Regions from separate parts of the Streptomyces sp. NPDC024698 genome, predicted to be linked through region 1. Evidence: riboswitches for the same ligand, from Rfam matches in the RefSeq annotation. Region 1 holds a riboswitch; each other region holds the start of a gene.
What was found. Region 1 has a riboswitch for cyclic di-AMP ahead of ACZ4AA_RS13120 (transglycosylase family protein). Riboswitches for the same ligand answer to the same signal wherever they lie in the genome.
Positions count from the first base shown of each region.

Region 2: another riboswitch for cyclic di-AMP. It lies ahead of ACZ4AA_RS15135 (M23 family metallopeptidase); the one in region 1 lies ahead of ACZ4AA_RS13120 (transglycosylase family protein).
Region 3: another riboswitch for cyclic di-AMP. It lies ahead of ACZ4AA_RS25610 (M23 family metallopeptidase); the one in region 1 lies ahead of ACZ4AA_RS13120 (transglycosylase family protein).
Region 4: another riboswitch for cyclic di-AMP. It lies ahead of ACZ4AA_RS37560 (M23 family metallopeptidase); the one in region 1 lies ahead of ACZ4AA_RS13120 (transglycosylase family protein).

Region 1 is NZ_JBVHLK010000004.1:491,328-498,737, reverse strand. Features, by position in the region: gene ACZ4AA_RS13145 (NAD(P)/FAD-dependent oxidoreductase) at 1-432, opposite strand, end outside; gene ACZ4AA_RS13140 (Ppx/GppA phosphatase family protein) at 1,004-1,975, opposite strand; gene ACZ4AA_RS13135 (DUF501 domain-containing protein) at 1,972-2,547, opposite strand; gene ACZ4AA_RS13130 (FtsB family cell division protein) at 2,586-3,062, opposite strand; gene eno (phosphopyruvate hydratase) at 3,204-4,490, opposite strand; gene ACZ4AA_RS13120 (transglycosylase family protein) at 4,849-5,547, opposite strand; cyclic di-AMP (ydaO/yuaA leader) riboswitch at 5,552-5,745, opposite strand; gene ACZ4AA_RS13115 (transglycosylase family protein) at 5,932-6,876, opposite strand; gene ACZ4AA_RS13110 (cytochrome P450 family protein) at 7,125-7,410, opposite strand, start outside.
Region 2 is NZ_JBVHLK010000005.1:401,021-408,430, reverse strand. Features, by position in the region: gene ACZ4AA_RS15145 (M16 family metallopeptidase) at 1-104, shown strand, start outside; gene ACZ4AA_RS15140 (M16 family metallopeptidase) at 101-1,489, shown strand; cyclic di-AMP (ydaO/yuaA leader) riboswitch at 1,706-1,865, shown strand; gene ACZ4AA_RS15135 (M23 family metallopeptidase) at 1,878-2,645, shown strand; gene ACZ4AA_RS15130 (GntR family transcriptional regulator) at 2,842-3,534, shown strand; gene ACZ4AA_RS15125 (HPr family phosphocarrier protein) at 3,758-4,039, opposite strand; gene ACZ4AA_RS15120 (bifunctional acetate--CoA ligase family protein/GNAT family N-acetyltransferase) at 4,289-7,117, shown strand.
Region 3 is NZ_JBVHLK010000013.1:4,040-11,449, reverse strand. Features, by position in the region: gene ACZ4AA_RS25630 (5-guanidino-2-oxopentanoate decarboxylase) at 1-995, shown strand, start outside; gene ACZ4AA_RS25625 (glutamate dehydrogenase) at 992-2,173, shown strand; gene ACZ4AA_RS25620 (TetR/AcrR family transcriptional regulator) at 2,267-2,887, shown strand; gene ACZ4AA_RS25615 (SGNH/GDSL hydrolase family protein) at 3,118-3,903, opposite strand; gene ACZ4AA_RS25610 (M23 family metallopeptidase) at 4,196-5,080, opposite strand; cyclic di-AMP (ydaO/yuaA leader) riboswitch at 5,085-5,242, opposite strand; gene ACZ4AA_RS25605 (tyrosine-protein phosphatase) at 5,756-6,553, shown strand; gene ACZ4AA_RS25600 (DUF6126 family protein) at 6,576-6,692, opposite strand; gene ACZ4AA_RS25595 (helix-turn-helix domain-containing protein) at 6,719-7,357, opposite strand.
Region 4 is NZ_JBVHLK010000041.1:18,499-25,908, forward strand. Features, by position in the region: gene lhgO (L-2-hydroxyglutarate oxidase) at 1-842, shown strand, start outside; gene trmB (tRNA (guanosine(46)-N7)-methyltransferase TrmB) at 1,074-1,910, shown strand; gene ACZ4AA_RS37550 (PrsW family intramembrane metalloprotease) at 2,000-3,367, shown strand; gene ACZ4AA_RS37555 (aldo/keto reductase) at 3,364-4,308, opposite strand; gene ACZ4AA_RS37560 (M23 family metallopeptidase) at 4,440-5,474, opposite strand; cyclic di-AMP (ydaO/yuaA leader) riboswitch at 5,486-5,642, opposite strand; gene ACZ4AA_RS37565 (PP2C family protein-serine/threonine phosphatase) at 5,812-6,993, opposite strand; tRNA gene ACZ4AA_RS37570 (tRNA-Met) at 7,218-7,291, opposite strand.

The DNA.
Region 1 (7,410 bases):
GTGGTTGCGCAGGCCGATGGCCTCCTCGATGCCCTTCATGCCGATGCCCTGCTCGGCGAGACCGGGGATCGGGAAGGTGCGGGAGACCGCGCCCATCGCGATGACGAGGTAGTCGAAGGGCAGCTCGTACGCCTCGCCCACGAGGGGGGCGACCGTGGCGACCTTGCGGTCCTGGTCGATGGTGGTGACCCGGCCGGTGAGGACCTCCGCCTTGGGAAGTACACGCCGCAGCGGGACGACGACGTGCCGCGGCGAGATGCTGCCGGCGGCTGCTTCGGGGAGGAAGGGCTGGTAGGTCATGTACGACCGGGGGTCGACGACCGTGACGGTCGCCTCTCCGTAGCGCATCTGCTTGAGGATGCGCCGAGCTGCGTACAGGCCTACGTACCCACCGCCTACTACGAGGATCCTGGGACGCTCCGTGGTGCTCATGCCATCGAGTATCCACCCGCTTCAGGGGGGTCGCTCGTGCGCCCCTTCACAAGCTTGGGCAGGGGCTCTGCTACACTCCGCGGCCCCCGCGATCGAGGCCCTGTCAGCCCGGGTGGACCACCGTACGGTTCGTACCGTTGTCAACACCGCGTGAGCTGCGGCCCAACCCGTTCGGCCGAGCGGACCGCACCCGTGTTTCACCGCCCCGAAACGTGGCCGCAACGCTTCACGGATCATGCTGCCTGACCCCAGGAGCCCCGGGAAAGGGTCCAAGTGGCCCCTTCGTCGCCCGGCAGGGCGCTTTTCCTTGTGAAGAACTTCACGAAGTTTCTCGACGGGACCTCGTCGGAGGGGTTCCGGGACCCCTCCGGACACGCTCATACGCTATCCGTTCCGCTCAGCCGAGGCTACCGATGAGTAGTGAAGGAGACCGGTGCCACGCCCGCGCGGCACCGCCGTGGAGCGCGTCAGAGGACCCGCGCGGCCGCCGGGAACACGAACGGCCCCGGCCGCCCCGGAGGGGGAGCCGGGGCCGCCCCACGCCCGCTGCGGGCACGTCGGCGGGCGCCGGTCAGTCGCCCCGCCGGCCCGCCTCGGCTTCCTCCGCCGCCTTGAACGCGATGCCGTCGAGGATGTCGTGCTCGCTGACCACGACCTCCTGCGCGCCGGTCCGCTCCATGATCGAGAGCAGGACGAGCGCGCCGGCCCCGATCACGTCCACACGGCCCGGGTGCATCGAGCCGATCGCCGCGCGCTCGGCGTGCGTGGAGCGCAGCAGCCACGCGGTGATCTCGCGGACGCGCGCGAGGGAGACCCGGGAGTGGTGGATCCGCTCGGAGTCGTACGCGTCGAGGCCCAGCGCGATCGCCGCGATCGTGGTGACCGAGCCGGCCAGCCCCACCAGGGTGCGCGCCTCGCGCAGCGGGACCGTCTCCTCGGCGAGGTCGAGGGCGGCCTCGATGTCCGCGCGCATGGCGGCGATCTGCTCCGCGGTCGGCGGGTCGGTGACGACGCCGTCGCGGACGAGGTGGCGCTCCGTCATCCGTACGCAGCCGACGTCCACCGAGCGTGCCGCGCGCACCGCATCGGCGCCGACGACGAACTCGGTCGAACCGCCGCCGATGTCCACGACCAGATAGGGCGTGCCGAGGTCGGAGCGCCCGGCCAGCTCCCTGGTCGCGCCGGTGAAGGAGAACCCGGCCTCCTGGTCGCCGGTGACGACCTCAGGCTCGACGCCGAGGATGTCCAGCACCCCGCGCACGAACTCGTCCCGGTTCTCGGCGTCCCGGGAGGCGGAGGTGGCGACGAAGCGCAGCCGCTCGGCCCCGTGCTCCTTGATGATCCGCGCGTAGGCGCGGCAGGCGTCGAAGGTCCGCTCCAGCGCCTCGGGGGCGAGCCGGCCGGTGCGGTCGACGCCCTGGCCCAGCCGCACGATGGTCATCCGCCGGTCCAGGTCGGCGAGTTCGCCGGTGCTCGGGTCCACATCGGCCACCAGGAGGCGGATGGAGTTCGTACCGCAGTCGACGGCGGCGACGCGGGTCACCGGTCGTTCTCCGCCGACTCGTCGGACTCCGCGGAGCCCTCCGTCTTCGGCGTGTCGCCGGGGCCGGTGACGCAGGCGCCCTTGCGCCACCACTCGGGCAGCATCGCGATGGCCTCGTCGCCGAGCGGGTTGACGCCCGGTCCCGCGGCCAGCGAGTGGGCCACCAGGACGTGCAGGCACTTGACCCGGTCGGGCATGCCGCCCGCGCTCGGGAAGCCCGCGAGGACCTCGATGGCGTCACGGCGCGCGATGTAGTCCTCGTGCGCGGCGCGGTAGGCCGCGGCCAGCTCGGGGTCGGTGGCGAGCCGTTCGCTCATCTCCTTCATGACCCCGTTGGCCTCCAGGGTCCCGATCGCGGACGCCGCCCGCGGGCAGGTCAGGTAGTACGTGGTCGGGAACGGCGTGCCGTCGGGGAGGCGGGGCGCCGTCTCCACCACGTCCGGCTGGCCGCAGGGGCAGCGGTGCACGATCGCGCGCAGCCCGCGCGGCGGCCGGCCGAGCTGCTGCTTGAAGGCCTCGACGTCGGCGTCGGTGGGCTCGGTGCGCGGGGTGGTGGGCGGTGGCGTTTCCATGCCGTGAGTCACGTGTCTTTCTGGTCAGTTCATGGTCGTCAGCGGTCTGCGGCGTCGGATTTGTCCACGCCGTCCCAGACATTGGTGTACCAGGGGCGGTCGGCGGTGCCGCGTTCGGCGCGGGCCTGCTTCGCGGCGTCCGGGTCGATCACGACGTAGCCGGTCTCGCCCGGCATCACATAGTGCAGCCGCTGCCGGATCTGCTGCTTCGCGTACGCGTCGTCCTGCCAGCGCGCCTTGAGGTCGCGCAGCTGCTCGACCCGCTCGCTGGCCTGCTCCCGCTGCCGCTCCAGGTCGCCGATCTGGGCGCGCTGGGAGACGTACTGCCGCATCGGGTAGGCGAGGGCGACGATCAGGGAGCACAGGACCATGGCCAGCAGCGCGGCCCGGCCGGTCAGCCGGGAGCGGCGCGCCTGCCGTTTGGTCTGGGAGCGGTAGACCCTGGCCGCCGTCTGCTCGCCGAGCAGCTTCAGCCTGGTCGAGGTGGAGAACCGGTCCCGGTCCTTCACGGCCATGAATCCCGCCTCCCCGCTGCCGGCCCGCGGTGGGGGCCCGTCACGTGCGTACGTCCCCGCACACGGTACGGGACCGGGTACGGGGACGTACGGAGGACGCTTGCCGAGCCGTGCGGCTCGGCGCTCGCGAACGGTGCTCGCTCAGCCCTTGAAGCGGGGGAACGCCGAGCGGCCGGCGTACACCGCGGCGTCGTCGAGGATCTCCTCGATGCGCAGCAGCTGGTTGTACTTGGCGACGCGGTCCGAGCGGGCCGGGGCGCCGGTCTTGATCTGACCGCAGTTCACGGCGACCGCGAGGTCGGCGATGGTGACGTCCTCGGTCTCGCCGGAGCGGTGGGACATCATGCACTTGAAGCCGTTGCGCTGGGCCAGCTCGACGGCGTCCAGGGTCTCGGTCAGCGAACCGATCTGGTTGACCTTGACGAGCAGGGCGTTGGCCGAGCCCTCCTCGATGCCGCGAGCCAGACGCTCCGGGTTGGTGACGAAGAGGTCGTCGCCGACGATCTGGACCTTGTCGCCCAGCTTGTCGGTGATGACCTTCCAGCCGGCCCAGTCGTCCTCGTACAGCGGGTCCTCGATGGAGACGAGCGGGTACGCGGAGACGAGCTCCTCGTAGTACTCGGTCATCTCGGCGGCCGAGCGGGACTTGCCCTCGAACTCGTACTTGCCGTCCTTGTAGAACTCGGACGCGGCGACGTCGAGCGCGAGCGCGATCTGCTCACCGGGGATGTAACCGGCCTGCTTGATGGCCTCGACGATGAGGTCGAGGGCGGCGCGGTTGGACTCAAGGTTCGGGGCGAAGCCGCCCTCGTCGCCGAGGCCGGTGGACAGGCCCTTGGTCTTCAGCACCTTCTTGAGGGTGTGGTAGACCTCGGCGCCCCAGCGCAGGGCCTCGGAGAAGGACTCCGCGCCGATCGGCGCGATCATGAACTCCTGGATGTCCACGTTGGAGTCGGCGTGCGAGCCGCCGTTCAGGATGTTCATCATCGGAACGGGCAGCAGGTGCGCGTTCGGGCCGCCGAGGTAGCGGAAGAGCGGCAGGTCGGACGCCTCGGAGGCGGCGTGCGCGACGGCGAGCGAGACGCCGAGGATGGCGTTGGCGCCGAGCGAGCCCTTGTTGTCGGTGGCGTCGAGGTCGAACATCGCCTGGTCGATCAGGCGCTGCTCGGTGGCGTCGTAGCCGACGAGCTCCGGGCCGATCTGCTCGATGACGGCGAGGACGGCCTTCTCGACACCCTTGCCGTGGTAGCGGTTGGGGTCACCGTCGCGAAGCTCGATGGCCTCGAACGCTCCGGTGGAGGCGCCGGACGGAACGGCGGCACGACCCGTGCTGCCGTCGTCGAGGCCGACCTCGACCTCGACCGTGGGGTTGCCTCGGGAGTCCAGGATTTCCCGGGCTACGACGACGTCGATGGACGGCACGAGCATCTCCTTATGGGATGTGACGCGGGTACGCGGAGCTTGGCAGCCCCGCGGGATGAGCCTAACCGGCTCAGGGGGATCGGCCAGCGATCGACCACCCCTTGAGCGGAACTGAGCGTACATATTGTTTCTGAACGGAACAAAAAAAGAAATAAAAAACCCCGCTCCGGCGCGTGCGGGGGAACACGCGCCGGAGCGGGGAGCCCGTGGGGACGGGGAGCCTCGACGGGTCTCCGGTGCGTGCGGAGACCCCACGAGGGGGCTGTTGCCTGCCGGGGTCGCGGCGCGGTGCCGGTGTCCCGGCCGCCGTCCGCCGAAAGCGGCCGGGTCGACCGGCGTGCCGCGCCGTCCGGATCGGCTCAGCTCAGCTCAGGTGCAGCTGCTGGCCCGGGTAGATGACGTCGGCGTCGGCGACGATGTCCTTGTTCAGCTTGAACAGCTTCTGCCAACCGCCCTTGACGTGCTTCTTCTCGGCGATCGAGCTCAGGGTGTCGCCCTTGACGACCTTGTACTCGCCGTCGCCCTTCTTGACCTTCTTGCCGGTCGGCGTGGTGACGGTCTTCTGGGCGGCGGGGCGCTCCGCGGAACGGGAGGCGGGCTGCTCCGTCGTCCGGGTGGCGGGGGCGCTCTGCGAGGCGCTCGACGAGGAGGGCGCGGACGGGGCCGCCGGGGCGGAGCCGCCGCCGTAGGGGGTGCTCGACAGTCCGGTGCCGCAGGTCGGCCAGGCGCCCTTGCCCTGCGCGGCGAGGACCTTCTCGCCGATGGTGATCTGCTGCGACTTCGAGGCCTGGTCGGCGCTCGCGGCATAGGCGGTGCCGCCGTACGCGGCCCAGGTGGAGGACGAGAACTGAAGGCCGCCGTAGTAGCCGTTGCCGGTGTTGATCGACCAGTTGCCGCCGGACTCGCACTGGGCGACGGCGTCCCACTCGGAGGCGGTGGCCGCGGAGGCGTTGCCGGCCGCCATCAGCGGGGCGGCGATGGCGACACCGGTGACACCGGCGAGAGCGGCGACGCGGGTGGCCTTGTTCGGGCGGCGGTGCTTGCCCTTGCTGGAGAACAGCATGGAGAGATCCCCTCACCGACGCCTGCGAGGTGAGCTGTCGGGTTCGGGCCGAATGAGTTGCCCGGCCGCATGCCTCGGATCCCGTCTCCAGGACGTCCGGCACGCGGCTTCACCCCAAGCCGATCCCGGACGTCTCTCGACTCCCGGGCCCGGCACTTACCTTGGGTCCCCCGCTCCTGCCTACGGCGCATGACGCGACGACTGTTCCCGTACGGCCGTTGGCAGGATTCGGCGTTGCGACCGTCGGGGCCCGCTGTGGCGAGCGGTCACGACCGTAAGCAGTCGATCGACGGAAATTCAAAGACGATCAGGGCTTCTGAGACCCATCTCTCACTTGCACCAAATGGGACATTACCCGGCGAACCGTGACGCGAACTCCCGCTACTACTGGGCCGTTTCGGCGACGACGGCAATGCTCCGACCAGGGACGACGAGGCCGGGACCGCTGTCGGCGGCCGACGTGTCGGCAGCGGCCGGCTTGTCCCAGTCGTCACCGAGGCCGAGGTCGCCGGAACCGTCCCAGATGCTGCCCAAGACCTTTGCGGCGTACGAGTCGTCGGCGGTGTCGCTCTCGGCGCTCGCGGCGTGCCGTCCGGCCGAGCCGTCGGCGGTGTCGCCGGTGGCGTCATCGGCGGCCTCGCCGCCGCGGTGGCGCCCGCCGGTGCCGCTCGGGGTGGCGGAGGCGCTCGAAGAGGCTTCCTTCTGCCCCGACTTGGCCGAATCAGCCGTTTTGTCGCTCTTGCCCGGCGTCGCGTCCGGAGTGCCGGAGGTCTGCGAAGCACTCGGCGCCGGGGTGCTGTCGGCCGAGGTCGAGGAGTTGCCCGAACCAGACGAATCACTCGAAGCGGACGAGCTGGGCGAAGTCGACAAACCGGAGGAAGTGTATGAACTGGAGTCGTCACCACCGCTGGACGAGTCGCCGGCCAGGCCCGTGTCGACGCTGATCTCGCCCGAGCCCTTACTGAGCCCGGAGAGCGGCCCGCAGGTCGGCCAGGCCTTGAGTCCCTGGTCGTCGAGCACCTTCTCGGCGACGGCTATCTGCTGCGAGCGGCTGGCCTGGTCGGCGGTCGGGGCGTAGTCCAGACCACCGTGCGCCTCCCAGTTCTCCTGGTCGAGCTGAAGGCCGCCGTAGTACCCGTTGCCCTGGTTGGCGCTCCACGCGCCACCGCTCTCGCACTGTGCCACCCGGTCCCAGGTGGTTCCGTCGGCGGCGCTCGCGCTCGCCGCGGCGAGCAACGGGATGGCGATCGCCGATCCGGTCACCCCTGCGGCGACGATGAGTGCCGGGGCCTGACGAGGGCGACGGTGACGGCCGTTCCCGGAGAGCATGCGGAAGCCTTTCGCGTGACAGCGGGGAGCAGCGCGACTCCCGTCAATCAGGAAGCACGGGGGCCGCGTTGATGGGTGAACGTAGTCGCAGTCGATCGCTGGTTACAAGTCGATGCAGTACAGATCACGCGAAGATCACAGATTTGATGGACCGTCATGTTCCGGTAGCCGTGGGAGCGCTCCTTCCGGTATGCGGAAGGAGCGCTTCAGCAGGGGAGGCGAAGGGTCGGCGATGGGCCGATCACGGCCTATTTGACCGGGGTGAACTCCACCGGAAGTGTGCGCAATCCCCGCATAATGAGGCCTCCGCGCCAGCGCAAATCAGCCGATTCTCCAGCGAGTTGGATGTCGGGAAGACGGTCGAGGAGCGTACGGATCGCGGTCTGCCCCTCCAGCCGGGCGAGCGGCGCGCCCAGGCAGTAGTGGATGCCGTGGCCGTAACCCAAGTGCTGAAGGTCACGTCGGGAAAGATCGAGCGTGTCCGGATCCTCGAAGCGTTCCGGGTCGCGGTCCGCCGCCGCGAGGACCACGAGC
Region 2 (7,410 bases), on a different contig from region 1:
TGCGCCCCGACAACCGCGCGGTGCTCGTCTACGAACCGACCACCGCCGAGGCCGCCGACGCGGCCGACTCCGCCGACGAGACCGACGAGGAGGCGGCGAAGTGACCCAGCTCGCCACCATGGACTTCCACCCACGCCCCCAGGCCGGACAGCCCAAGCCCTGGGCGTTCCCCGCTCCCGAGCGTGGCACCCTGGACAACGGTCTGACCGTGCTGCGCTGCCACCGCCCCGGACAGCAGGTCGTCGCCGTCGAGGTGATCCTGGCCGCGCCGCTGGACGCCGAGCCCGCTGGCCTGGACGGCATCGCCACGATCATGGCGCGCGCCTTCTCCGAGGGCACCGACAAGCACTCGGCCGAGGACTTCGCCGCCGAGCTGGAGCGCTGCGGCGCCACACTCGACGCGCACGCCGACCACCCCGGCGTACGCCTGTCGCTCGAAGTGCCCGTCTCGCGCCTGGGCAAGGCCCTCGGCCTGCTCGCCGACGCCCTGCGGGCCCCCGCGTTCGCGGACAGCGAGGTCGAGCGACTGGTGACCAACCGCCTGGACGAGATCCCGCACGAAACGGCGAATCCGGCCCGTCGTGCGGCCAAGGAGCTCTCCAAGGAGCTGTTCCCGGCGAGCGCGCGCATGGCGCGCCCGCGCCAGGGCAGCGAGGAGACCGTCCGGAACATCGACTCGTCGGCCGTGCGTGCCTTCTACGAGAAGCACGTGCGCCCCGCGACGGCCACCGCCGTCGTCGTGGGCGACCTGACCGGGATCGATCTCGACGAGCTGCTCGCCGACACGCTCGGCTCCTGGACCGGCTCGTCCGCCGAGCCGCTTCCCGTGCCGCCGGTGACCGCCGACGACACCGGCCGCGTGATCGTCGTCGACCGCCCCGGCGCGGTCCAGACGCAGCTGCTCATCGGCCGGGTCGGCTCCGACCGGCACGACCGCGTGTGGCCCGCCCAGGTCCTGGGCACCTACTGCCTCGGCGGCACCCTCACCTCGCGCCTGGACCGCGTCCTGCGCGAGGAGAAGGGCTACACCTACGGTGTGCGGGCGTTCGGGCAGGTCCTGCGCTCCGCGCCGGACGGCACGGGCGCCGCGATGCTCGCCATCAGCGGCTCGGTCGACACCCCCAACACCGGTCCGGCGCTCGACGACCTGTGGAAGGTGCTGCGCACGCTCGCGGCCGAGGGGCTGACCGACACGGAGCGCGATGTCGCCGTGCAGAACCTGGTGGGCGTCGCGCCCCTCAAGTTCGAGACGGCGGCGGCCGTCGCGAGCACGCTCGCGGACCAGGTCGAACAGCACCTGCCGGACGACTACCAGTCGACGCTCTACCGTCAACTGGCCGCCACCGGCACCGTGGAGGCCACCGCGGCGGCGGTGAGCGCCTTCCCGACGGACCGTCTGGTGACCGTCCTGGTGGGCGACGCGGCGCAGATCGCGGAGCCGGTCAGGGCCCTCGGGATCGGTGAAGTCACCGTGGTGGCGGCCGAGTAGAACCCGTGCGACCCAGGAGGGCCCTGACGGCTGAAGAGCCGTCAGGGCCCTCCTGTTTACGGGTGCAGCCCCCAAGATGTCCGTATTCGTGCGGGGGTTACCCCTTCTGCCCTGTGGCATGCGTTACAAAAATCGTGATCCGTTTGTTGTTCGAATGAGGCCCCGTCTAGCGTCGGTGCGACTGTTCGTCATGCAGTGCGCCGCGCCCGCGGCACCGGACAGTCATCGCCGAGTCCTCCATGACGCGAGTCAGGGGAGCCGGGGACCCATACGCAGTCCCTGGGGTGAATCGGACGCCCTCTCCTGAGGGGGTCCGTAGGAGACCTTCCTGCTCCGAACCCGTCAGCTAACCCGGTAGGCGAGAGGGAAGGAAAGGATCAGCCCCTACATGGCGTTCACCTGTGGCACCGGCAAGCATCGTCGTACGAGCAGCCGGGTGCACAGCACCACCACGACCGCCGTCGGGGTCGCGGCGCTCACCACCACCGGTGTGATCGGAACCCTGGCCGCTCCCGCGTTCGCCGCGGAGGCCTCCGTCGAGCAGACCGGGCTGACCCAGACCGTCACCCTGAACGACGCCGTCGCCGACCAGATCGACGCCCAGGCCTTCGCACAGCAGCGCGCCGCCGACGAGGCCGCCGCGCGCAAGCAGGCCGAGCAGACGGCACGCAAGCAGGCCGCCGCCCAGGCCGCGCAGCTCCGCCAGGCGAAGGAGCGCGCCGCCCGCGAGGCCGAGCGCAAGCGCCTGAACACGTTCGTCCTGCCGATCACCGGTTCGTACGTCTCCACCGGCTACAAGGCGAGCAGCAGCCTCTGGTCCTCCGGCAGCCACACCGGGGTCGACTTCCACGCCGCGTCCGGCACCTCGGTCCACGCCGTCGGCTCCGGCACGGTCGTCACGGCCGGCTGGGGCGGCGCCTACGGCAATCAAGTCGTGATCAAGATGCATGACGGCACGTACACCATGTACGGCCACCTGTCGTCCATCGGCGTGTCCGTGGGGCAGGCGGTCACCCCGGGCCAGCAGATCGGTCTCTCCGGGGACACCGGCAACACCACGGGACCGCACCTCCACTTCGAGGCCCGTACGACCGCCGAGTACGGCTCGGACATGGACCCCGTCGCCTACCTGCGCTCGCACGGCGTCAACGTCTGACGACCGCTTCGCGGCTTCTTCACCGCTTTCGATGCCCCGGTTCACCGAGCCGGGGCATCGTCGTTTCCGGATGCCGTCTGTCCAAAAAATATCCATGGGTTCAGGCATGCCATCGGAAATTCACGCCTCCTGCAATAGAGTCACTGAAGAAGCGTCAATCGACGGCGTTTCACGGGGATTAAAGCGGAGGTCCGTCATGCGTATTCCGGCGCACTCGGTGTGCACGGCGATCCGTGACGACATCGTCGCGGGTGTCTACGAGCGCGGCGGCCGCCTCACCGAGGAACTGCTGGCGCGGCGCTACGGCGTCTCGCGCGTCCCCGTGCGCGAGGCGCTGCGCACCCTGGAGGCCGAGGGCTTCGTGGTCACCCGCCGGCACGCGGGGGCCTGTGTCGCGGAGCCCACCGAGCTGGAGGCCGCGGACCTCCTGGAGATGCGCATGCTGCTGGAGCCGCTGGGTGCCGCGAGGGCGGCCCAGCGGCGTACGGAGGCCCACCTCAAGGTGCTGCGCGGCCTGGTCAGGCTGGGGCAGGAGCGTTCCAGGCGGGGCAACAGCGAGGATCTGCGCTCACTGGGCGGCTGGTTCCACGAGACGCTCGCGCAGGCCTCCGGCAGTTCCGCGCTGACGTCCACGCTCGCCCAGCTGCGCCACAAGATCGCCTGGATGTACTCGGTGGACGCGCCGGCCGACCCCGCGGAGTCCTGGGCGGAGCACGGCGGCATCGTGGACGCGGTGGCCCGCGGCGACAGCGAGCGGGCCCGCGCGATCACGGCCCTGCACACCGAGCGCGCCACGGCCGCGCACCGGCTCCGGTTTCCCGGCGCCGAACGGCCGGACCGTGTGAGGAGTTCGCAACATCCCGTAAACGTGACGGGCCTGCGTCATTAACACGGGCGCCGTATACAAAGAGGGATATTCCGTGGGGGCTCATTTCTGATGCCCTTTTATTCATGTGTCCGGAATTATCGTGCACGCCATTACGGCGGCAGCGGCGCGAGGGCCGTGCGGGGTTCCCGGATGATTTCCGCGCGGGGTACGGAAAACGGCTGAGCCGCGCCACCCGGTGAAGGGAGCGCGGCCCAGCCGTGTGTCCTGCTGCCCGTCGGGCGGCTCAGACGGTCTCGGGGAGCTCGTCGAGCCCCTCGGCGACCAGCTTCGCCAGACGGTCGAGGGCGGTGTCCGCGCCCTCGGAGTCCGACGCGAGGACGATCTCCTCGCCGCCCTGGGCGCCGAGCCCGAGGACCGCGAGCATGGAGGCCGCGTTGACGGGGGCGCCGTCGGCCTTGGCGATCGTCACGGGGATACCGGAGGCCGTGGTGGCCCGGACGAAGATGGAGGCGGGGCGGGCGTGGAGGCCCTCCGTCCAGCCGACGTTGACGCGGCGCTCAGCCATGTGATGCTGCCCTTCGGGGGTTCAGGGTTGTCTAGACCAGTGTTCCATATCGTGAGGCATGCCCGGACGGTCCCGGGTCCCAACCCGCCGCGGTGCCGGTTCCGAGGCGTGCCGGGCGGGTCGGTTCCGGAGCGTGCCGGGCGCCGCCGGGAGGCCGGGACCTCGCCGACACGCACAGGCCCGCCCGGGCGCCCGTCACCCTCAGACTGCCTCGCGCCGTTGTCGTACGCGAGCCGTACTCTGGGGCCCATGCAGACCTCGTCGGACCGGCACGAGTACCCAGCCCACTGGGAGGCCGACGTGGTGCTGCGCGACGGCGGCACCGCGCGCGTCAGGCCCATCACCGTCGACGACGCCGAGCGTCTGGTCAGCTTCTACGAGCGGGTGTCCGAGGAGTCGAAGTACTACCGCTTCTTCGCGCCCTATCCCCGGCTGTCCGCCAAGGACGTCCGCCGCTTCACCCACCACGACTTCGTGGACCGGGTGGGCCTCGCGGCCACGGTCGGCGGAGAGTTCATCGCCACCGTGCGGTACGACCGGATCAACGCGGACGGAATGCCCGCCTCGGCGCCCGCCGACGAGGCCGAGGTCGCCTTCCTCGTCCAGGACGCCCACCAGGGCCGGGGCGTCGCCTCCGCGCTGCTCGAACACATCGCGGCCGTGGCGCGCGAGCGTGACATCCGCCGCTTCGCCGCCGAGGTGCTGCCCGCCAACAACAAGATGATCAAGGTGTTCACCGACGCCGGATACACCCAGAAGCGCAGCTTCGAGGACGGCGTCGTCCGCCTGGAGTTCGACCTCGAACCCACCGACCGGTCCCTCGCCGTGCAGCGCGCACGGGAACAGCGCGCCGAGGCCCGCTCCGTTCAGCGGCTGCTCGCCCCGGGCTCGGTCGCCGTCATCGGCGCCGGGCGTACCCCCGGCGGGGTCGGCCGCAGCGTCCTGGACAACCTCAGGTCGGCGGGCTTCACCGGGCGCCTGTACGCCGTGAACACGGCACTCCAGGACAAGGAACTCGACGGCGTCCCGGCCCACCGCTCCATCAGGGACATCGCCGAACCCGTGGACCTCGCCGTCGTCGCCGTGCCCGCCGAACGCGTCCCCGAGGTCGTGACGGAATGCGGCGAACACGGCGTGCAGGGACTGGTGGTGGTCTCCGCCGGCTACGCGGAGAGCGGCCGCGAAGGACGCGAGCGCCAGCGTGAACTCGTCCGGCACGCGCGCACGTACGGCATGCGCATCATCGGACCCAACGCCTTCGGCGTCATCAACACGGCGCCCGACGTCAGCCTGAACGCCTCGCTCGCCCCCGAGATGCCCCGACCCGGACGCATAGGCCTGTTCGCGCAGTCCGGTGCCATCGGCATCGCCCTGCTCTCCCGGCTGCACCGGCGCGGCGGCGGCGTCACGGGCGTCACCGGCGTGTCGACCTTCGTCTCCTCCGGGAACCGGGCGGACGTCTCCGGCAACGACGTACTCCAGTACTGGTACGACGACCCGGACACCGACGTCGCCCTGATGTACCTCGAATCCATCGGCAACCCGCGCAAGTTCACCCGCCTCGCGCGCCGGACGGCGGCGGCCAAGCCGCTGGTCGTCGTCCAGGGAGCGCGGCACGGCGGGGCGGCCCCCCAGGGACACGCCGTACGGGCCACCCGGCTGCCGCACGCCACCGTCTCCGCGCTGCTGCGCCAGGCCGGGGTGATCCGCGTGGACACGATCACCGAACTCGTCGACGCGGGCCTGCTGCTGGCCCGCCAGCCGCTTCCCCGGGGACCGCGCGTGGCGATCCTCGGGAACTCCGAGTCGCTGGGGCTGCTCACCTACGACGCGTGTCTCGCCGAAGGACTGAGGCCGCTGCCGCCGCGGGACCTGACCACGGCCGCCTCCGCGGAGGACTTCCACCGGGCCCTGTCGGCGGCACTCGCCGACGACGGCTGCGACGCCGTCGTCGTGACGGCCATCCCGGCGGTGGGGGAGACCTCGACCGCCGACGCGGCACTCGCCGAGGCGCTCCGATCCTCCGCCCTGGCGGCTCCCGCCAAGCCCGTCCTCGTGGTGCACGTCGAGCTGGGCGGACTCGCCGAGGCCCTGTCCGCCGCCGTGAGCACCGCCCCGCCGGCCCCCGCGACGTCACCGGGGGCGGCGCCCGGCGCCCGGTTCCACCCCGCGGACCGCTCGCCCGCGGCGGAGCGCCCCGAACCCGCGCCCGACACCCGGCTCATCCCCGCCTACCCCGCCGCCGAACGCGCCGTCCGCGCCCTCGCCGAAGCCGTCAAATACGCCCAGTGGCGCCTGGACGCCGGCGAGCCCGGCAAGGTCCCCGAGTACGAGGACATCGACGAGAAGGGAGCGGCCCGGCTGATCGACGACCTCCTCGCGCGCGGGGAGGGCCTGACCCTGAGCGGCGACCGTACGGCGGAACTGCTCGGGCGCTACGGCATCGACGTGCACCGGGCCCTGCCCGCCCCCACGCCGGACGACGCCGTGGAGGCCGCGCGGACCATCGGATACCCCGTCGCCCTGAAGACCACCGCCCCGCACCTGAGGCACCGCGCCGACCTCGGCGGCGTACGCCTGGACGTGACGGACGAGGAACAGCTGCGCCGGGCGTACGCGGAGCTGACCGAGCTGTTCGGGCCGCCGACGGTGCTGCGCCCGGTCGTGCAGGCGATGGCGCCGCGCGGTGTCGACACGGTCGTCCGCGCGGTGATCGACCCGGCCGCCGGGGCGGTGCTCTCCTTCGGACTCGCCGGAGCCGCCTCCGAACTGCTCGGGGACACCGCGCACCGGCTGGTCCCCGTCACCGACCGGGACGCGGCCTCCCTGGTCCGGTCGATCAGGACGGCGCCGCTCCTGTTCGGGTGGCGGGGCTCCGCGCCGGTCGACACGGTGGCCCTGGAGGAGCTCATGCTGCGCGTCTCCCGGCTGGTCGACGACCACCCCGAGGTCGTCGCGGTCTCGCTGGAGCCGGTCGTGGTCGCCTCGACCGGCGTGAGCGTGCTCGGCGCCACCGTACGGCTGGCCCACGCGCCGCTCCGGGACGACCTCGGCCCCCGGACGCTGCCCGTCGTCTGAGCCGGGCGGGGCGTCACGGCCCCCCGAGGTGCCGCGGCCCGGCTGCTCCTCCCCCTTGTGTCCCGGCCGCCCGCCGGCTCGCTCCTCCCGTCCGGCGTACCGGCCGCACCCCGCCTGCTCGTCGCCCGGCGTCCCGCCGCGGACCGGCCCGCTCACCGCCAGGCGTCCCGCCCGCGGACCCCGCCCGGACCTCTGCCGCGCCCGCACCGCATCAGGCTCCCCGCGCGGTTCGATCTGATCCGTCCACGACAGACCCACGCGAGCGGTGCCTCGCAGTCAGTGGGCCCCCGTAG
Region 3 (7,410 bases), on a different contig from region 1:
TCATCCTCGGCGGCGGGGCGCGCGGCGCCGCCGTCCCCGCGCTGGCCCTCGCCGAGACGCTGGGCGCCCCCGTCGTCACCACGGCCAACGGCAAGGGGATCGTCCCGGAGAGCCATCCGCTGGCCCTCGGCGTGTCGCTGCACAGTCCCTCGGTGCGGAACTGGCTCGCACGACGCGACGCCGTGCTCGCCGTGGGCACCGAACTCGCCGAGTCCGACTTCTGGTCGGCACCGCCGGCCCTCGACGGCACCCTGATCCGCGCGGACCTCGACCCGGACCAGATGTACGCGGGCCCCACCACGGACATCGCCGTCGTCGGCGACGCCCGGCTCACCCTGACGGCACTGCTCGCCACCGTCGAGGGATCCGGCGACGGCGTCCCGCACGCGCGCGTGCCCGGCCAGGAGGCCGCCCTGCGGGCGGAGGCGCTGCGGGCCGCGCGGAACGCCGAGACCGCCGACCGCGACGCCCGCTGGATCCCGTACCTGCGGGCCGTCCGTTCCGTGCTGCCCGACGACGCCGTGATCACCTCGGACAGCGCCCAGTGCTGCTACTACGGAGCGCTCCCCCACCTCGCGCTCGGACCCGAGGGCCGCTATCTTCACCCGACCGGCTACGGCACCCTCGGCTACGCTCTGCCCGCGGCGATCGGAGCCAAGGCGGCGTGCCCCGGCCGCGAGGTCGTGGCGCTCAGCGGGGACGGCGGCCTCCAGTTCACCGTGCAGGAACTGGCGACCGCGGTACAGCTCGGTCTCCCGCTGCCCGTCGTGGTGTTCGACAACGGCGGCTACGGGGAGATCCGCGACGAGATGGCCGCCCGGGGCGACACGCCCACGGCCGTCGACCTCGCTCCGGTCGACCTGCCCGCCCTGGCCCGCGCCTACGGAGGACAGGGCACGCACGTGTACGGCCCGGACGAGCTGAGCGCCGCGCTCGCCGAGGCCCTGCGCACCCCAGGCCCCACCCTGATCGCCGTCCCCGAGGAGACCCGATGACCGCCGCCCCCCTGATGACGCTCACCTGGACGGACCATGTCACCGGCCGTCCGGGGTTCCTCGTCGTCGACCGGCTCGTACGGGGTGTCTCCAGCGGGGGCCTGCGGATGCGGCCCGGGTGCACGCTGGAGGAGGTCACCGGACTCGCCCGCGGCATGACGATGAAGGAAGCGCTGCACTACAACCCCGAGGGCCGGTACATCCCGCTGGGCGGCGCCAAGGGCGGCATCGACTGCGATCCCCAGGACCCGGCGGCGTACGGCCTGCTCGTGCGCTATCTCCGCGCGATGCGCCCCTACATCGAGTCCTTCTGGACCACCGGCGAGGACCTCGGGCTCAGCCAGGACCTGGTCGACCGGGCCGCCGCCGAGGCCGGCCTCGTCTCGTCCATCCAGGCCGTCTACCCGCTGCTCGACGACGAGGCGGCGGCCCGCAGGCGGCTCGCGGACGCCTTCGCCGTCGAGGTCGACGGCATCGGACTCGACGAACTGGTCGGCGGCTGCGGCGTCGCCGAGTCGGTGCTCGCCGCGCTGGACCGGGCCGGAACGCCATACGCGGGAACGCGTGTCGCCGTGCAGGGGCTCGGCACCATGGGCGGGGCCACCGCGCGCTTCCTCGCGCGCGCGGGACTCGAGGTCGTGGCCGTCGCCGACATCAAGGGGACCATCGCCAACCCGGACGGCCTCGATGTCGACGCCCTGCTCGGGGCCCGGGACGCGTACGGAACGGTCGACCGCGGGGTGCTGCGCCCGGCGGACCGTGAACTCCCCGGTGACGCCTGGCTGTCCGCCGACGTGGAGGTGCTGGTGCCGGCCGCCGTCTCGTACGCGATCGACACGGCGAACCAGCGGGAGATCACGGCCCGTTGGATCGTCGAGGCGGCCAACATGCCCGTCCTGGCGGACGCGGAGGAGCTGCTCGCCGCGCGCGGGATCACCGTCCTGCCGGACGTCGTGGTCAACTCCGGTACGAACGCCTGGTGGTGGTGGACCCTGTTCGGGGACATCGGCGCCGACGCGGACGAGGCGTTCGCCCACACCCGGCGTTCCATGCGCGCCCTGATCGACCGGACGCTCGCGCGCGCGGAGGCCGACGGCACGACCCCGCGGGCCGCCGCCCACGCCATCGTCACGGACCGGCTGCCGGTCATCGCGGAGCGGTTCGGCTGGTACCGCTGAGGCCATGGCCCGGCGGGGCTCCGGGGGCCGGGCGCGGGCAAGGTGCCAGCTCCTGTCGGGGTCTCTCCGGTGCGGGCTGTGTAGGGTTGCCGCGTGGCGAGAGTGCGGTTGAGCGTGGCGGAGCGGCGCGAGGAGTTGCTGCGGGCCGCCGTCGAACAGATCGAGGCACGGGGCGTGGCGGCGGTACGCATCGCCGACGTGGCCTCGGCCCTGGGCGTGAGCAACGCGCTGGTGCTGTACCACTTCTCGACCAAGGAGAAGCTGGTCTCCGCCGCGTTCACCTATGCCGCCGAGGACGACCTCGCCCGTCTGCGCAAACTGCTCGGCCGCCGGACGACGGCACTGCGACGCCTTCGGGCCGCCGTGCGGTGGTACGCCCCGACCGGGCAGGCCAAGGGCTGGCGCCTGTGGATCGAGGGCTGGGCGGTCGCCCTGCGCGAGCCCGCGCTGCGCGAGGTCACCCGCGGTCTCGACCGGCAGTGGAAGGCCGCGATGACCGAGGTGATCGCGGAGGGCGTGGCCGCCGGCGAGTTCCGCTGCCCGGACCCCGCGAGTGCGGCCCTCAGGCTCACGGCGCTGCTGGACGGGCTTGCGGTCCAGATGACGGCGTACTCCGGCGGGGTGTCACGGGCCCGGACCCAGGAATGGGTCGACGAGGCCCTCGCCCGCGAACTGGGCCTGGAACGCGAGGCGTTGATCGCGGCGGTGCGCTAGGGCCTGTCGTTTGGATCAGGTCGCAGGGCATCGACGGGACTGCTCTGCACCGGTGAGCGGGCTCGGGCCCGGTGCAGGCACGGGCGTGAAGTCCGGCCCGGCCCGCGTCCCGGCTCCTCCGCACTCCCCTGGGTCTCGGGCGGCGTCGCGGGGTCGTTCTCCGGCCGGGGCGGTGACGGCACCGGGCCCGGCCGGGCAGGTCTGTCCCGCCGGCCGGGCCCGGTCTCCGTTCAGGCCACCGACTCGATGCGCAGCTTGATGTCGTCCGGTGAGAGGGGCCCCTTGGCCTCCACGTGGTCGCCCGAGGACTCCCCGCGCAGCCGTCGCCCGATCCAGGGGACCAGATACTCGCGCGCCCACTGGATGTTGTCGCGGCGCACCTCCAGCGTGCCGCGCGGCGGGAGGAGCGGCCAGGGCTGGTCCGGGTCGGCCGGCACCTCCAGGCCGAGGGCCTGCCCGGCGCGGAGCGCCACCCGGGTGTGCCCCTCGGGAGAGAGGTGCAGCCGGTCGCCGTCCCAGGCCCGGCGGTCCTGGATCGTCTTCAGGGACCAGAGGTCGAGAACGGGACAGCCGTAGCGGTCCGCGATGGCCCGCACATGTCCGTTGTACGTGGCGATCTTGCCGCGCAGGTGCTTGAGCACGGGGACGTCACGGGTGTCGAAGCCGGTGGTCACCATCACGGTGCCCACGGCGGAGGTGAGGTCGGCGACCGCGCGCTCGAAACGCTCCGCGACCTCGTGGGGGTCGGTGCCGGGGCGGATGATGTCGTTGCCGCCGGCGCAGAACGAGACCAGGTCCGGGCCGAGTTCCTTGGCCTCCTGGAGCTGGGTCTCGATGATCTGGTCGAGCAGTTTGCCGCGCACCGCGAGATTGGTGTAGTCGAAATCGCCTTCGGGCCTGCGGTCCGCGAGAAGTACCGCGAACCGGTCCGCCCAGCCGACGAACGCCCCGTCGGGCCCAGGGTCGCCGACGCCCTCGGTGAAGCTGTCCCCCACCGCCACGTACGACCCGATCACTGATCTGTTGTCATCCTTCGAATCGTCTGCCACATCGAGCATGATTCACCTTTCGATGTGAGCTACGCGACCGTAGGGAAGAGTTGACGGGCGGTGAGATAAGCCACTCGCCAAGCATTGGTCAACTCCGGAATAAGGCCCGCATCAAGGATGTTGAAGCAGCGATCGCCCGGATGCCCCGCAAACCGGCGCCACGGACACCGGTGCCACGGACGCACCGGAGGCCGGACCCAGGGGATCTGGGGTCCGGCCTCCGGAGTTGGTCCTGCCGTCAGGAGCAGGAGGTGGGGGGTCAGCCCACGGCGACACCGTGCGAGCGCAGGTACGCCACCGGGTCGACGTCGGAGCCGTAGTCGGGCGTGGTGCGGATCTCGAAGTGCAGGTGCGGTCCGGTCACGTTGCCGGTCGCGCCGGAGAGACCGATCTGCTGGCCCTCGGTCACGGTCTGGCCCGCGGAGACGGACAGCGACGACATGTGGGCGTACTGGGAGTACTTGCCGTCGGCGTGCTGGATGACGACCTGGTTGCCGTAGGCGCCGCCCCAGCCCGCGGAGACGACGGTGCCCGCGGCGATGGACTTGATCGTGGTGCCGGTCGGGACCACGAAGTCCACGCCGGTGTGGTAGCCGCTGGACCACATGCTGCCGGGCACCTTGTAGCCGGTGCCGATGCTGGTGCTGTCGACCGGCAGGGTGTAGCCGGAGGAGGAGCTGGCGGACGCGGTGGTGGTCGCGGCCTTGTCGGCGGCCGGGGTCGCCTCGGACGTCGCCGGGGCCGATGTCCGGGTGGCCGTGTGGGCGGCGGAGGCGGCCCTGTGGCCGAGCGACAGCTTCAGACCGGGGTGGATCAGCGACGGGTCGCCGCCGATGGCGGAGCGGTTGTCGGAGTAGATCTTCTTCCAACCGCCGCTGACGTTCTGCTCGTCGGCGATCTTCGAGAGGTAGTCCCCGGACTTCACCGCGTACGTCTTCGTCGTGGCGGCCGTGGCGGCCTTCGCGGCGGGGGCGGCGGTGACGGCCTTCTCGACGTGCTGCGCGACGGTGGCCTGGGTCGCGGCGTGGGCTCCCGTGGCTCCCATCAGGGGCAGCGCGAGTGCGGCGCCACCGGTGCCGGCCGCGGCGATCGTGCGGGTGAAACGCAGGGACTTGGGACGGCGGTGCTTACCCTTCGCGGGCATGGCGAATTCCTCTCCGGCGCCTGCGGGGTGAGCTGTCGGGTGCGGGCTGGAGATGCCCGGTCGCGCTGCTGCGCGGCTGTACCCCTAGCCTGTTCCGGAAACCGGACCAGGCACGGAACCTGTGGGTCCCCCGCTCCTGCCATGTACGGGTGAGTGTGCGGAATTCCGGGCGGCGGCAGGATTGGGCGTCCGTCCGGATTGAGGCAGAACGTAAGCGACATGAGAGCGCGTCGACAACTATGTGCGGTTTCTGTGCGCTCGCCTTTCTTGATCCATGCGGAATTCGCCGTCACCCTCCGTGGAATGACGATCTTCCGGACATCTCAACCCGCCCGGAAAAGCGGGCGCGTTGAGAAAGGGGGACGGCAACGCATCGTCACGAATATGACCCTCCTCACGCGACTCGCCCCAGTGCGCCCTATTCCAGGGCCAGTTGCCATGAAGGTGTTTATTCGGACAGAACGGGCAGATAAGCCTTTCGCGGATATCCGGCACTTGCGAGCGCCTCTCTTGAATAGAGAGTCGAAACTCCATCGATTCGAACATGCATACGAAGACATAACTCATTGCCTGAGGAACCCATGTCGTATCGTCGAGAGCGCGAGCCGGTACAACTGCCGACGAGCGGCGCCGAGTCCAGCCCGGCGACGCCGGAGGCCGAACAGGAGGAGCCCCGTGACGCAGCAGATCCCGTCGACCGAGCCCGAACTCGGCGGAGTGCGCAACTTCCGCGACGTGGGTGGACTGCCCACCGTGGACGGCCGGCGCGTGCGCCACGGTCATCTGTTCCGCAGTGGGCACCTCGCGCACGCCACGGAGGAGGACGCCGCGTTCCTCTCCTCCCTGGGACTCCACACGATCTTCGACTTCCGCAACGCCGCCGACCAGAAGCTGGAGGGTCCGGACGTCGAACTGCCGGGCGTGCGGAACGTGAACCTCCCGCTGAGCGACCCGGCGGACGGCAGCGAGTTCTGGAAGATGGTCCGCGACGGCGACATCGACCAGCTGCGCGCGCTCCTCGGCGACGACAAGGGCGCGGACCGGATGATCGGCTCGTACCGCGCGATCATCCGGGAGCGCACGGCGGAGCACTCCCAGGTGCTGCACGCCCTGGCCGACGACAGCGTGCCCGCGCTGATGCACTGCGCCGCGGGCAAGGACCGCGCGGGACTGTCCATCGCGGTCACCCTGCTCGCCCTCGGCGTCGAGCGCGAGGCGATCGTGGCCGACTACCTGGAGTCGAACGCCGCGCACCGCCGCTACAAGGTGCACCGCACCAATACCTCGGCCGGCGCCTACTCCCCCGAGGTGATGGAACTGCTCAGCCCGCTGTTCGACGCGCGCGCCGAGTACCTGACGGCCGCGTTCGACACGATCGAGGAGACCTGGGGCGGTGTCGAGGCCTATCTGGAGCAGGGGCTGGGGCTGACCCCCCAGCTGCGGGAACGGCTGCGCGCGCGACTCCTGGACTGAGCCGCGCGCCGGGGCCGGGGCGCTACTGGTTCTGCGCGCCGAGCGTGAAGAGCAGGTAGATGAAGGCCGCGAACAGATGGCCGACGGCGACGTAGATGATCAGCCGCACCCACAGGGCGCGCGGGAACTTGTCCTCCATGGACCGGCGGGGTTCCGTGGGTTCGGTCATGACGTCTCTCCCGGGGTGGGGTGGCCCGCCGCCGGACCGAGGCACAGCGCGGCGACGGGGCTCTGAAGCAGGGTGTGTACGAAGAGGAGCTCGGCCCCGTCGCGTTCCGCGGCGGCGATGCGGTGCGGGGTCAGCGAGTCGAAGTGGGCGCTGTCTCCCGGCGCCAGGACGTGCGCGGTGTCCCCGAGCCGCAGGTCGAGCCGCCCCTGGAGGACGTACAGCCACTCCTCGCCCGGGTGGACGCGCACGATGTCGCCCTGCGAGCCGTACGGGACCCGCACCCGCAGCGCCTGCATGCCGCGGCCGGCGGAACCCGCCTGCCAGTAGGTCCAGCCGCCGGCCGGGGCCGGTTCCATGTCGGCGGCCCGGACGATCGCGTCACGATCGGGGACCGCCTCGCCGAGCAGCTCGGAGACCGTCGTACCGTAGACACGGGCGAGCGTGAGCAGCATCGGCAGCGAGGGCTGGCGCTGGCCGGTCTCCAGCCGGGAGAGGTGGGCGGGCGAGAGCCCGGCGGCGCGGGCCGCGGCCTCCAGCGTGAGGGAGGCGCCGCGGCGCAGGGCGCGGAGCCGGGGTGCCACGGCGTGCAGCTCGGCGGACGGCTCGTCGGCCGCCCCTGGATCGGCGGGGCTCATAGGACCATTGAGCCAAACAATTGCCCGCGAGGCAATTTTCTTGCCCGTGAGGC
Region 4 (7,410 bases), on a different contig from region 1:
AGGAACTGGGCCCGGCCCAGCTCACCGAGTACGAACCCGAGGTCCGCGGCCTCGCCGCCATCCACGTCGGCACCACGGGCATCTGCGACTTCGTGGCGGTGGCCCGCCGGCTCGGGGAGGCCTCCGGGGCGGATATCCGTTACGGCGCCCAGGTCGTGCGCGCCGACCGCCGCCCGCATCTCGGCGTGGCCGTGCGCACGGCCGACGGGACGATCGTGCGCGGCCGGGTGCTGGTCAACTGCTCGGGGCTGCACTGCGACGAGACGGCCCGCCTCACGGGCGACGACCCCGGGATGCGGATCGTCCCCTTCCGTGGCGAGTACTACACGCTGGCGCGGCCGGAGCTGGTGCGCGGACTGGTGTACCCGGTTCCCGACCCGGCGTTCCCGTTCCTCGGCGTCCATCTCACCCGGGGCATCGACGGCGGTGTCCACGTCGGCCCCAACGCGGTGCCCGCGCTCGCGCGAGAGGGATACGACTGGGGAGTCGTCCGGCCGCGTGAACTGGGCGGGACCCTGGCCTGGCCCGGTTCCTGGCACATAGCCCGCAGGCACTGGCGTTACGGAGCCGGTGAGCTGCGCCGGTCGGTGTCGAAGGCGGCGTTCACGGAGGCGGTGCGGCGGCTGCTGCCCGCGGTGAGGCCCGAGGACCTGGTCCCCGCGGCCGCCGGGGTCCGCGCTCAGGCGGTCCTGCGGGACGGCACCCTGGTCGACGACTTCCTGATCAAGGAGGGCCCGAGGACCGTGCACGTACTGAACGCCCCGTCCCCCGCGGCCACCGCCTCCCTCCCGATCGGCCGCGAGGTCGCCCGCCGCGCGCTGGCGTCCCTGGCAGCGGTCTGAGCGAGCCCGTCCACGCCTGTCCGGGAGCCCACCCCACCGCCTTCCGCGACCGGCCGGGAGGCGAGCCACGGCGGACCGGGAGGCGAGCCACGGGTGAGCTCCGACGGGGCCGAGCGGTGAACCAAGGCGGAGCCGAGCGGTGAGCCCGGGTGTCGGCTCGTGGTCCGCCGGCCGGCTCACCAGCCGGTCCGGGCCGCCCCGCGTCGCCGCCCCCGTAAAATCGATCCCACTGTGTCTGAATTCCTCGACTCCACCGAAGAGACCCGGCCCGCCTCCGCCGAGGACGGCTCGCCGCGTCACCACCGCGCCAAGGGCGAGCCCCGTTTCCCCGGCGGTCCGCAGGCCGATCCCGCCGGCTCGCACTTCGAGCGGCGGATCCGGAGTTTCCAGCCGCGCCGGAGCCGGGTGACGACCGGCCAGGCCGACGCGTTGCAGCGGCTGTGGCCCCAGTGGGGTCTGGACATCGACGGACAGGGCACGCTCGACCTGGCGGAGCTGTTCGGGGCCGCCGTCCCCGTCGTGCTGGAGATCGGCTTCGGCATGGGCGAGGCCACCGCGCTGATGGCCGCCGAGGACCAGGGGACCGGCATCCTCGCCGTGGACGTGCACACACCGGGCCAGGGCAATCTGCTCAACCTCGCCGAGCGCAGCGGTCTGACCAACGTCCGCGTTGCCAACGGCGACGCGATCATCCTGCTCCGCGAGATGCTCGCGCCCGACTCGCTGAACGGCCTGCGCGTCTTCTTCCCCGACCCCTGGCCCAAGAAGCGCCACCACAAGCGGCGGCTGATCCAGCCGGAGTTCCTGGACCTCGCCGCGACCCGGCTCGCCCCGGGCGCGCTCGTGCACTGCGCGACGGACTGGGAGCCCTACGCCGAACAGATGCTGGACGTGCTGACCGCGCACCCCGACTTCGAGAACACCGTGCCCGGCGGCGGTTTCGCGCCGCGTCCGGAGTTCCGGCCGCTCACCCGTTTCGAGGGCCAGGGACTGGACAAGGGTCATGTGGTGAACGACCTCCTCTTCCGACGCGTACAGCATCGAGACCAGCACACCTCGGACGACTGACCCGCACACACCCGTCGGCGTCCGCCGGGAATTCCCGGGGACCCCGGTTACCGTCGCGGGCGGCGCCCTCCCTCGTTAGGGTCAATGCCGTGGCCATCCATCCTGCGTATCCGCTGCCGCCCGGCACCCCCGCCGGACCCGCGCCGCGCCATCCGCACTGGTGGCAGCGCGGCTGGGTGCGGTACGGAGCGCTGATCACGCTGCTCGCGATGTCGGGCCTGGTGATCCTCGCCCTCGTCCGCGAACAGACCGGGACCGAGGGCTTCCTGGTCGGCCTCGGACTGGCGGTGTTCCCCGTGCCGCTGCTCATAGCCGCCTTCCGGTGGCTGGACCGGGTCGAACCGGGCCCCTGGCGCAACCTGCTCTTCTCGTTCGCCTGGGGCGCCTGCGCGGCCGCGCTGATAGCGATCGTCGCGAACAGTTTCGCGACCCGCTGGATCGCCATGACGACGGCGGGCCCCTCGGGCGCGGACACCCTCGGCGCCACCGTCATAGCGCCCGTCGTCGAGGAGTCTTCGAAGGCGGCGGCCGTGCTGCTCGTCTTCCTCTTCCGCAGACGGGACTTCACCGGGATCGTCGACGGAGTCGTCATCGCCGGGGTCACCGCCACCGGCTTCGCGTTCACCGAGAACATCCTCTATCTCGGCACCGCCTTCGGGACCGACCGGCTCAGCGGGGAAAGCGGACTCGCCTCCGTCACCGCGGCGACCTTCTTCGTCCGCGTGGTGATGTCGCCCTTCGCGCATCCGCTGTTCACCGTGCTGACCGGCATCGGCTTCGGCGTCGCGGCGCTGTCCGCCGAACGCCAGCACACGCGCCGCGTGCTGCTCCCCCTCACCGGACTGCTGCTCGCGATGGGCATGCACGCGCTCTGGAACGGCTCGTCGGGCTTCGGCCGGTTCGGCTTCTTCGGTGTGTACGCCGCGTTCATGGTTCCCGCGTTCGGGCTGCTGACCTGGCTCGTCGTCTGGACCCGGCAGCGCGAACTGCGGACCGTCCGTAGCGAACTGCCGGTGTACACGGCGGCCGGCTGGCTGGGCGCGGCCGAACCCTGGGTGCTCGGCTCGATGCGGGCACGGCAGATCGCCCGCGAGTACGCGGGTCATCACTTCGGGAAGAGTGCCGCGCGTTCGGTGGCGGAGTACGAGGCGTACGCGACCTCGCTGGCGTTCCTGCGGCACCGGGGGCGCCGGGGCCGGGCGGGCGCCGACTTCGTCGTACGGGAGCGCGAGTTGCTCGAAGAGCTGTGGCGCCGCCGGGATCTCGCCCGTCCGGCGCTCGCCTACGCGGCCCGCCTCACGGCACCGCTGCCCGCGCCACCGCCCTGGCCGGCCCCGGGGTACGGGTACACCGCACCGCCCGCGCAGCCCCGCGTTCCGCCCGCGCATCCGTACGGCCCGCCGGCGCAGGCCTCCGCGCCGGCCCCGTACCCCGTGTACAACCCGTACCGCTTCTAGGCCGACGCCCGCGACAGACGGGTCAGGTCCTCGTCCGTCAGGGTCAGGTCCGCGACGCCCAGCAGGGCAGGAAGCTGTTCGACCGTGCGGGCGGAGGCGATCGGCGCGGCGACCGTCGGCTGTGCGGCCAGCCAGGCGAGCGCGACCGTCGGGACGGCGACGCCGTGGGCCCCGGCGACCTCGTCGAGGGCGGCGAGGACCCTGGGTCCGCGGTCGGTGCCGAGGTGCTTGGCCGCGCCGGCCGCCCGCGCCGAGTCGACCTCCGTGCCGGGGCGGTACTTGCCGGTGAGGAACCCCGCGGCGAGCGCGAAGTACGGGACGGCCGCCAGACCCGCCTGGGAGGCGACGTCCAGCAGGGCCCCCTCGTAGGTGTCGCGCGAGACGAGGTTGTAGTGCGGCTGGAGCGCGACATAGCGGGCGAGACCCTCGCGGTCGGAGAACTCCAGGGACTCCCGCAGCCGCTCGGGCGAGATGTTGGAGGCGGCGATGTGCCGCACCTTGCCGGCCCTCACCAACTCGTCGAGGGCGCCGATGATCTCTTCGACCGGCACTTCGGTCTTGTCGAAGTGCGTGTAGTAGAGGTCGATGTGGTCGGTGCCCAGGCGGCGCAGCGAGGCGTCGGCCGCGGCCTTGATGTTGGCACCGGACAGCCCCTGGAAGGCGGGGTGCTGGCTGACCTTGGTGGCGACCACGATGTCCTCGCGGTTGCCGCGGGACTTCAGCCACTTGCCGATGATGGTCTCGGACTCGCCGCCCTCGTTGCCCTCGATCCACACCGAGTAGGAGTCGGCCGTGTCGAGGAAGTTGCCGCCGGCGGCCGCGTAGGCGTCGAGCACGGCGAAGGAACGGGTCTCGTCGGCCGTCCAGCCGAAGACGTTGCCCCCGAGGGAGAGCGGGAAGACCTCGAGGTCGGACGAACCGAGCTTGCGAAGAGAAGTCATGTACGACGTCAACACCCGCACCGGATGGATGTATTCCGCAATCACCTCGGGGAGGCCGGGGTGTGCGCGGGTGCCGGTGCCCGTCCGACCGGCAGTCCTGACGCGGGGGGGGCCGTCAGGACCACCGGGGATCAGGGGTTGAGGCCCTTGCTCTGGAGCCAGGCCATCGGGTCGATGCCGGTCGCGGCGCCGCCGGGGTGCACTTCGAGGTGCAGGTGCGGCCCGGTGACGTTGCCCGTCGCGCCGACCCGTCCGATGACATCGCCGGTGGCGACCTTCTGGCCCACGCTGACGCCGATGGAGGACTGGTGGCAGAACCACAGCTCCGTACCGTCGTCGAGGGTGAGGATCGTGCGGTAGCCGTACGAGCCGGCCCAGCCGGCCTCGGTGACGGTGCCGCTGTGGATCGCCTTGATGAGCGTGCCGGTGGGTGCCGCGAAGTCGAGTCCGGTGTGGTACCCGGAGGACCACATCGAGCCGGCCTCGCCGAAGCGCGAGGTCAGGGTGTACGAGGAGGTCGGCAGCGAGTAGCTCTTGGCGAGTTCGGCGAGGCGCTCCTTCTCGGCCTTCGCCTTGGCCGCCTCCTCCGCCTTCTTCTTCGCGGCGGCGGCCTTGGTCTCGGCCTCGTCCTGCTGCTTGGCGGCGGCCGCGACGGCCTTCTTCGCGGCGGTGTTCTGGGCGGCCTGCTGCGAGACGGTGTCGGCGCGGTTCTGCTGCGACTTGGCCTGCTGCATGATGCGGTCGCGCAGCGCCTCACCGGCGTCGGTGGCGCCGTGGGCCGCGTCGGCGCTGGTCAGGCCCGCGCTGGTGAGCGGGGTCGTGGAGCCCTTGGGAGTGCTGGATCCGCCGTCCGATATCAGGGCCTTGGCCGACGCGGTGACCGACGACAGGTCGGGCAGCGAGATCGAGACGGGCGCCTTGCCCGGGGCCGCGCTGGCGATGCCGCCGCCGCCGACGGCGGCGATGACGCCGACGCCGAGAACCGTGGAGCTGCGGGCGAGTCCTCCGCCGCGCTGCTTGCCCGTGCGGTGCCGGCCGCGGACGGGAGCGACGGAATCCGCGGTGGGATTCCACTCCTCCCAGGTTTCCTCGTCCTTGCCATAGCCGAAGGTGTGGGTTTCGTTCGGCGCGAACGGGGTTGGCTGAGCGGGCCGGTTGGACGCCACGTGGGCGCACTCCTTTCCTTCCATGCCGCCTACCGGGTTAGCTGACGGGTTCGGAGCAGGAAGGTCTCCTACGGGCGTACTGCCACCGTGCTGACACGGCGGGTTACGCTCGATTCACCCCACGATGTGGGTCCCCGGTTCCCTTGCGGGATTCGGCGCGTGCGCACGGAGCCACCTCTTGTGACGGCTGTTACGGCCGCGCTGCGTTATCGAACGTTAATAGACCCGGCTACTGAATTCCAAGCTGTTCTGACTGATCCTTAACGCCTCTTGGCCTGGACTTTGGGGTCATGAGCGATGAAAAACGGGCGAGTTGGCCTCGCGCCGCCGGCCCACGTCACGAGCGGCGGACGGCGAGCAGCGCCAGATCGTCCGTCAGCGCGCCGCCCGTGTGCCGACGGGCCGCCTCGATCAGGGCGGCCAGCAGCGCGTCGGGGCCGGGGAAGACCCGTCCGGCCAGCCAGGCGACAGGATCGTAGAAGTCGCCGCGCGGATCGCGGGCCTCGGAGAGTCCGTCGGTGTGCAGGAGCAGTGTCGCCCCGCGCGGAAAACGGTCCTGCACCGTCGGGGCGTACGGGTCGCCCAGCTCGCTCATCCCGAGCGGCAGCGCGAACGCCTCGGCGGAGAGGATGACGAGCGTGCCGTCCGCGCGCAGCAGCAGGGGCGGCGGATGGCCCCGGTTGACGACGCGTACGACGCCCTCGCCGTGCGGGATCTCGGCGAGGACCGCGGTGGTGAACCCCTCGGCCTTCTCGACGCTGTCGCGCCGGGAGCCCGCGCGGGTCAGTGCCCGCTCCAGGCGCCGTGCGACGCCCTCCAGGGTCCTCTCCTGCTCGGCCGCCTCCCGGAACGCGCCGACCACCGTCGCCACGGCGGCCACCGCGGTCATCCCCTTCCCGCGGACGTCCCCGACGACCAGCCGTACGCCGTGCGGGGAGTCCTGCACCGCGTACAGGTCGCCGCCGATGAACGCGTCCTCCTGCGCCGCCTCGTAGCGGGCTGCGACGTCGAGTCCCGCGATCCGGGCATCGGGCTCGGGCAGCACGGCGCGCTGCGCGAACTCGGCGATCTCCCGGACCGAGGCGAGCCGTTCGTCGCCGCGCCGGACCACGATGTTGATGAGGACGGCCAGGACGGCGGCCGTGGTCACGGTGACCACCTCGGTGACGGCGTCGACGTGCAGGACGATGCCGAGCACGAAGTGGACCGCGAGCACCGCGCCGACGGCGAGGGCACCGGCGAGAACGGTGCCGCGCAGCGAGGAGAGGGGGGCGGCGACCAGGGGCGCGGCCGTGAAGAAGGGCGCCGCGGTGAACGCGGCCGGGGTGAAGTAGTCGTAGACGATCCCGGAGGCGACGAGCAGCACGGGCAGGGCCCGGACGAAGGCGCGGGCGCGCACGAGCCTGCGGGGCCGCGCTCCCGCCGGTGAGCTGGTCCCCGGCCGCCGGCCCTCGGGGGACGGCCGGCCGGCCCGGTCGTCGCGTTGTCCGGTCCGCCGCTCACCTCCTGGCTGCCCCACGCGTCCAGCAGAACCGGTGCGGTGGCGGCGGGCGACCGGTGTGGCCCGACCGGGGGAGGACCGCGCCCGCCGACGAGAAGAGGAACCAACGGAAGAGGAACCGGTGGAAGGGGGACCGGCGAAAAGAGGGACCGGGGGAAAGTGGAACCGGTCGGGGCAGGTGCCGGAGCGCACATGCCAAAGGCCGGAACTCGTGAATCCGAGTTCCGGCCTCTGGTCTTCAGTAGCGGGGACAGGATTTGAACCTGCGACCTCTGGGTTATGAGCCCAGCGAGCTACCGAGCTGCTCCACCCCGCGTCGTTGAAACCAGTGTACGCCATCCGCGGGACCCGAAGCACACGCGTTCAACCGAGCCCCTCCGGTGACGCCGGTGCGCGGCTCCAGGGCCCGCCCGAGGAGCCCTGGAGCCTGTAGGA